Regions from separate parts of the Hahella sp. NBU794 genome, predicted to be linked through region 3. Evidence: predicted binding sites of a transcription regulator. Region 3 holds the regulator's gene; each other region holds the start of a gene.

Region 1 (2,270 bases), 790 kb from region 3:
GAGCGGTTAAGTTCCAAGAAGTGCCCCGCCAGCACCAGCACGTCTGAGCCCCGCTCGCGCAACGGTGGAATCCATACAGGATAGACGGACAGGCGGTGATACAGATCCGCCCGAAAGTCGCCGGCGCGAACGCTGTCTTTCAACTGTCGGTTGGTCGCGGCGATGACCCGCACATCCACCTGCCTGGGTTTGTCCTCACCCAGGCGTTGAATCTCGCCGTTCTGCAGCGTCCGCAACAACTTCGCCTGCACGCTGAGCGGCAGCTCTCCCACTTCATCCAGAAAGATCACTCCGCCTTGCGCCGCCTCAAAACGACCTGCGCGATCCGCCGAAGCCCCCGAAAAGGCGCCTTTGCTATGACCGAACAATTCACTCTCCACCAGCGATTCCGGCAGCGCCGCGCAATTCACGTGGATCAACGGCCGTTCCCGACGCGGCGAGCGACTGTGCAGCCGCCGCGCAAACAGCTCTTTACCCACCCCTGTTTCCCCCATCAGCAACACCGGTAGTTCTGAGTCCGCCACCACGTCCAGTTCCCGCAGCAGGTTTCGGATGCTGTCGCTGGAGCCAATGATCTCGCCTTCCTCCTGCGCTACGCCCCGCCGATCGCCATCCTGCCGCATCAGCGCCAGATTTCGGCGCTCCTGCTCCAGTCGGGTCACTCTTACCGACGCTTCGATGATCAGCGTAAAACGCGCCAGATCCTGCTGCGCCAGGGCGTCAAAAGTGCCTTCCTGCAACGCATCCAGGGTCACCGCTCCCCACAGGATGCCATCCACATAGAGGCTCACGCCCATACAGTCATGTACGGGCAAAGGCTCGCCGACACAGCTCTCCAGCAGACCGTCGTAAGGATCGGGCAAGCTCGAATCGCAGGGGAAACACACTGGCCGTCGACTGGCCAGAATCGCCGCAAGCCGGGGATGCTTTGCGATAATAAAACGGCGTCCCAGGGTTTCCACCACCAGCCCCTCCGCCGCCAGCGGCCGCAGACTGTCGCCATCAAGCCGTAATAGCGCCACCGCGCCGCAGTGGAAATATTCCCGCATGGCGTTCATTAAGCGCTGATAACGCACCGCATGGGGCAGCTCCGTCACCAGGTCCGCCAATAGACTGGCTTCAATCATGGTATTAATCACCTTAAAAGGGTTTTTATCACCCTATTCGATTTGGGTAAAAAACACCATATGTAATTTTTACTCTATAAATATCAATAACATAATCAATGGCACAAAGGTTGCGATGGCTATGGCGAGTTAATCACTATCAAAGGAAACCCGCCATGACCTTACTGGATCGCCCCGTCGGCTGGATCGCTCGCAACCTCCCCGGCTCCACCCGCCTCTTTCGTGAATACCAACTGGATTTTTGTTGCGGAGGCGCGAAGAAGTTACGTGATGCGCTGGCTGAAAAAGAAGTAGAGCCGGACCTTGTGCTGCAACGGCTCAACGCCCTGCAGGAAGAGCCTGCGGACACTTGGAGCCAGGCCGGCCGTCCTGAACTGATCGACCATATCCTCACCCGCTACCACGCCCGCCATCGCGAACAGCTTCCGGAGCTGATACACCTCGCTCGCCGCGTGGAGCATGTTCACGGGGAGCGAGAGGAATGTCCCAATGGACTCGCCCAGCACCTGACGGAAATGCTCCAGGAGTTGGAAAGCCACATGATGAAAGAGGAGAACATTCTATTTCCCATACTGCTGGCGGGAATGAGCGGCATGCAGGCGCAAGGCCCTATTTCCGTCATGCGCATGGAGCATGATCAGCACGGCGACGCACTAGCGCATCTGGAGGCGTTGACCAACAACATCACGCCACCCAAAGGCGCCTGCAACACTTGGCGCGCGCTATACACCGGCCTCGCCCAACTGCGTGACGACCTGATGCAGCACATCCATCTAGAAAACAACATATTGTTCGCCGACGCCGTGGAGAACGCCCATGTCTGACTATCGTAAACTCTGGTGGCTGCTCATCGCCGTACTGGGCGCCACCTTCTGCTTGCTTGGTTTCTTTGGCCGCGAGGTTTACCGGCAGGCGCCGCCGATTCCGGAGCGTTATGTCACCACTTCGGGCGAGACCATTTTTACCCAGGAAAATATTCTCGATGGGCAAACCGCCTGGCAGTCCGTAGGCGGCATGCAACTGGGTTCAATCTGGGGGCACGGCGCCTATCAGGCGCCGGACTGGACTGCAGACTGGCTGCACCGTGAACTGGTGCGCTGGCTTGAGCTGGCGGCGCAGGAGGTCTACGGCGCGGCTTACACG
Region 2 (2,270 bases), 1.2 Mb from region 3:
GATGTCTTTGTAAGCGGAAGGCGTTTCGTCCACTACCGCCGCGTCTTTTCGGCATTCCACATGCGCTGTGGCGCGAGCGTGCTCTTCTACGGATACGCGCTTTTTCGCCTCGGTGCGGGACATCACTCTTCCTGCGCCGTGGCTACAGCTACAGAAGCTTTCCGCGTTGCCTTTTCCGCGCACGATGTAGGAGCGGGCTCCCATGCTGCCTGGGATAATACCCAGCTGGCCTTCCTGTGCGCTTACTGCGCCTTTTCGGGTCAACCACACGTTTTTCCCGTAGTGGTTTTCCTTCTGCACATAGTTATGGTGACAGTTCACCGCTTCCAGCTCGGCGATTACCGGCTTGTTCAACGTAACCGCCAAGGCGTTCAGCGCCCGTTGCATCATCGCCTGACGGTTGATGCGCGCGAAATCCTGCGCCCAGCCAACAGCTTGCACATAGTCGTTGAAGTAATCGGTTCCCTCCGCCAGATAGGCCAGATCTTTATCCGGCAGGTTTACGAAGAAGCGCTCCATTTCTTTCTTCGCCAGCTTGATGAAATGCTCGCCGATACGATTCCCAACGCCGCGGGAACCGGAGTGCAGCATAATCCATACGTCGTTGTTCTCATCCAGACACACCTCGATGAAGTGGTTACCGGTTCCCAGGGTTCCCAGGTGGTTCACGTTGTTGGTGTTTTTCAAAACCGGGTGCTTTTCGCACAGGATTTTAAAACGATCCGCCAACTCATGAGTCCAACGAGCGCCTACATCCTCTGGAATATCATGCCAGGAACCCCGGTCGCGTCGTCCTGGCTGACGGCCATGGGGTATCGCCGCTTCTATCGCGCTACGCAGCGCTCCCAGAGAGTCCGGCAACTGGGTTGCATGCACGTCGGTCTTCACCGCCATCATTCCACAACCGATATCCACTCCCACCGCAGCGGGAATAATGGCGCCGGAAGTGGGAATAACAGAGCCGATGGTCGCGCCTTTACCTAAGTGCACGTCCGGCATCGCAGCCACCCACTTATGAATAAACGGCAGGGACGCAATGTTTCTTAATTGCTTGCGCGCTTCCGGTTCGAATGGAACGCCGTTGGTCCAGCTTTTGATCGGAACGCCTTTTTCTACGTTAGTTACTTCGTAGGGCATTTGGGGTTTTGTGCTTTGCATCATTCTCAAACCTTTTTGGTGGGACTCGCTTGTCCCGGAGCAACTGTATTTGGATGAATCGCCTTGCAGCAGGTTCATCTTGATACCATTACTATTACAAAAGCTGGGCCAACTTTTCTCATATACTTAACTATATGAAAAATAAGAATATATAGAATATTGTCGAAATATGTCGTTGAATAAATATATCTATTTAGATAGAGATTTATGTTTTTAGATTATCGAATTCCAGATCGAACTTACTCAGATACTGCCGTAGACGATGAGAGTCGTTACTGGAGCTTTTACGCAATCTTGAACGGTTGAAGAGCTGGCGCCCCGCCTCCGACAAGGAGCGGCTATCACGGCAGAGCGCAATCACACTGCGTAACTGATATTGGTCGAAGGCGTCAATTTCCGCCACCTGTTCAGGGGACAGGTAGTCTTCCAATGGCGGCAGAGACTCCTGAGCGCTGCTGCGTCGCCAGAATCGCCGTAGACGGTCGCACTCTTCATCCACCAGCGTTTCGTTGATGCGGCCGCCTTCAGAGAGTGTGGCCATGCGCTGTACACAGGCGTTCAGGTCGCGGAAATTACCTTGCCATAAGGAATCCGGTTGTTGCGCGAAATGCAGAAATCTGGCCCGGGCGGCTTTATTGAAGCTGACCTTATGACCTAACTGCTGCTCGGCTTTTTGTAGCTCATACTCCAGGTTAGGCTCTATGTCTTCGCGGCGGTCTTTTAATCCGGGGAGTTCATAACTCCACAGATTGATGCGGGCCAGCAGGTCCTCCCGAAAGCTGCCATTGTCAACCTGCTTCTGCAGGTCGCGATTGGTGCCGGCAATAAGCTGGAAGTCGCTGTGCGCAGGATTGTCGGAACCGACGGGGTAGAAGCGCTTCTCTTCAATGGCGTGTAACAACATCGCCTGTTCATCCAGGCCCAGTTCGCCGATTTCATCCAGGAACAGCAATCCCTGATCGGCTTTGGCGAGCAGGCCCTTGCGAGCGGTCTGCGCACCGGTGAAAGCGCCCTTGTTGTGGCCGAACAGCGCCGACATAGCGCTGTCGCCACGTAGCGTGGCGCAGTTGACTGATACAAATTCACCTCTGACGGAGCCGCGGATTTTCTTC
Region 3 (2,270 bases):
AAAAGCCTTGGCATGAGTCTCTCGGGGGGCGAGCGTCGACGCGTGGAAATCGCTCGTGCGCTGGCTACGGAGCCAAAGTTTGTCTTATTGGATGAACCTTTCGCCGGGGTGGATCCTATTTCCGTCAATGATATCAAGCAGATTATTGAGCATCTCAAAAAGCGCGGCATCGGCGTTTTAATTACAGACCATAATGTGCGCGAGACCTTGGATATTTGTGAACGCGCCTATATTGTCAGTGAAGGATTTATTATCGCAAGCGGCGCCCCAAGTGATATCCTTGCCAACCCAAAGGTTAGAGAGGTCTATCTGGGTGACCAGTTCAAACTTTAGTTTAACCGGCGGCCTCCATCCAAGATGGACCCCAAGGCTCAAGAGCTTAGGATTAAAGCACCTAATAACTATGAAAAACTCACAAGATCTGTGCCTGAATCGGTGGTAAGCATCAGATGGTTATGAAAACTTCATTGCAGTTAAAGCTGGGTCAACAGCTGACCATGACCCCGCAACTGCAACAAGCAATAAAACTTTTGCAGCTTTCAACACTGGATTTACAGCAGGAGATTCAACAAGCGCTTGAGTCCAACCCCATGCTGGAAGTGTCTGAAGAAGACGAATCTCCCAACCACGTTCAGAACGATACGATCAGCGACATGCTCGCTAACAACTCCAGCAAGGAGCGAACGCAAGAGTCGGGCATGGATGAAGGAGGATTCGCTGAAGAGGACAACTGGTCCGATTCCATTCCGAACGACCTCCCCGTCGATACCGCCTGGGATGATGTCTTCCAGAGCGGATCAAGCAGCTACAGCGGCGGCGAAGATGACGAATACGACTTCGAATCCCGCAATAGCAAAGGCGAAACCCTGCAAGACCACCTTCTCTGGCAACTAAACCTTACCCCCATGTCCGACATTGACCGCATGATCGCTGTTGCGATAATTGATGCAGTCAATACTGACGGCTATCTCTCCCTCACTCCAGACGAAATTCATGGCGGACTGCAAACTGAGGGGGAAGAAGAAATTGAGCTGGACGAAGTACGCGCCGTTTTAAAACGCGTACAGCAATTCGATCCTCCTGGAGTCGCCACCTGCAACTTACAGGATTGCCTGCTAAGCCAGCTGAATCAGTTGCCTAAAGACACCCCCTGGCTCGGTCAGGCCAAGCTGGTGGTCAGCCACTATATCAATCTGCTTGGCAACCGCGACTACGCCCAGTTGATGCGCCGCAGCCGCCTGAAAGAAGACGATCTGCGGGAAGTTCTCAAACTGATTCAAAGTCTGAACCCAAGGCCGGGCGAAGGCATTCAGGAAAGCAATACCGAATACGTGGTTCCTGACGTTATCGTCAAAAAAGCCAACGGCCGCTGGCTGGTGGAGCTGAACCCTGAAATCGCTCCCAAGATCCGCATCAACCCTGGCTATGCAGGTTTGGTGAGACGCGCGGACAACAGCTCAGACAACACTTATTTACGCGACCAGTTACAGGAAGCACGCTGGTTTATCAAAAGCTTGCAAAGCCGTAATGAAACTCTGTTGAAAGTCGCTTCACAAATCGTCGAACATCAGCAAGGATTCCTTGAGTACGGCGAAGAGGCGATGAAGCCACTGGTGCTGCACGATATTGCGGAGGCGGTGGAGATGCATGAGTCGACGATTTCCCGAGTGACCACCCAGAAATACATGCACACTCCTCGCGGCGTATTTGAGCTGAAGTACTTTTTCTCCAGCCATGTCAGCACAGACACGGGTGGCGAGTGTTCTTCGACCGCTATTAGAGCTATTATCAAGAAGTTAGTCGCGGCGGAATCACCGAAGAAACCATTGAGCGACAGCAAAATTGCTGCGCTGCTTGGCGACCAGGGCATCAACGTCGCCCGTCGCACGATCGCAAATTACCGGGAGGCGCTTTCCATTCCGCCTTCCAATGAACGTAAGCGGTTAATTTAAAAGGAGGAATGCAGGCATAAGACTTAAATCAAATAGTCACAAATTGGATGTGCTAGTATTTTTCATGGAAGTGCAAAATTCATAATGCACCGTATATTGGCATTAGGAGCAAAGTATGCAAATGAACATCACCGGACATCAAGTCGAGTTAACTGAAGCACTGAAAGACTACGTTAACAACAAGTTCGACAAGCTCGAACGACACTTCGACAGTATCAGTAATGTCCAAGTTACGCTCTCCATTCAAAAACAGCGTCAGATTGCGGAAGCAACCATGCACATAAGCGGCGCTGACCTGCATGCCAATGCTGAACACGA

What was found. The regulator sigma-54, encoded in region 3, starts transcription at its own class of promoters, with help from an activator protein. The targets are predictions, from matches to a motif close to TGGCACNNNNNTTGCTNT.
Region 1: a site for sigma-54 is predicted at 1,227-1,244, ahead of ytfE (iron-sulfur cluster repair protein YtfE). Genes of this name have one in related genera too.
Region 2: a site for sigma-54 is predicted at 1,252-1,269, ahead of ACQYWX_RS00815 (RtcB family protein). Genes of this name have one in related genera too.

The regions. Positions count from the first base shown of each region.
Region 1 covers NZ_CP192738.1:639,796-642,065, reverse strand. The annotation lists gene norR (nitric oxide reductase transcriptional regulator NorR) at 1-1,127, opposite strand, end outside; gene ytfE (iron-sulfur cluster repair protein YtfE) at 1,283-1,951, shown strand; gene ACQYWX_RS02870 (nitric-oxide reductase large subunit) at 1,944-2,270, shown strand, end outside.
Region 2 covers NZ_CP192738.1:184,412-186,681, forward strand. The annotation lists gene ACQYWX_RS00815 (RtcB family protein) at 1-1,161, opposite strand, end outside; gene rtcR (RNA repair transcriptional activator RtcR) at 1,364-2,270, opposite strand, start outside.
Region 3 covers NZ_CP192738.1:1,430,417-1,432,686, reverse strand. The annotation lists gene lptB (LPS export ABC transporter ATP-binding protein) at 1-333, shown strand, start outside; gene ACQYWX_RS06410 (RNA polymerase factor sigma-54) at 456-1,952, shown strand; gene hpf (ribosome hibernation-promoting factor, HPF/YfiA family) at 2,068-2,270, shown strand, end outside.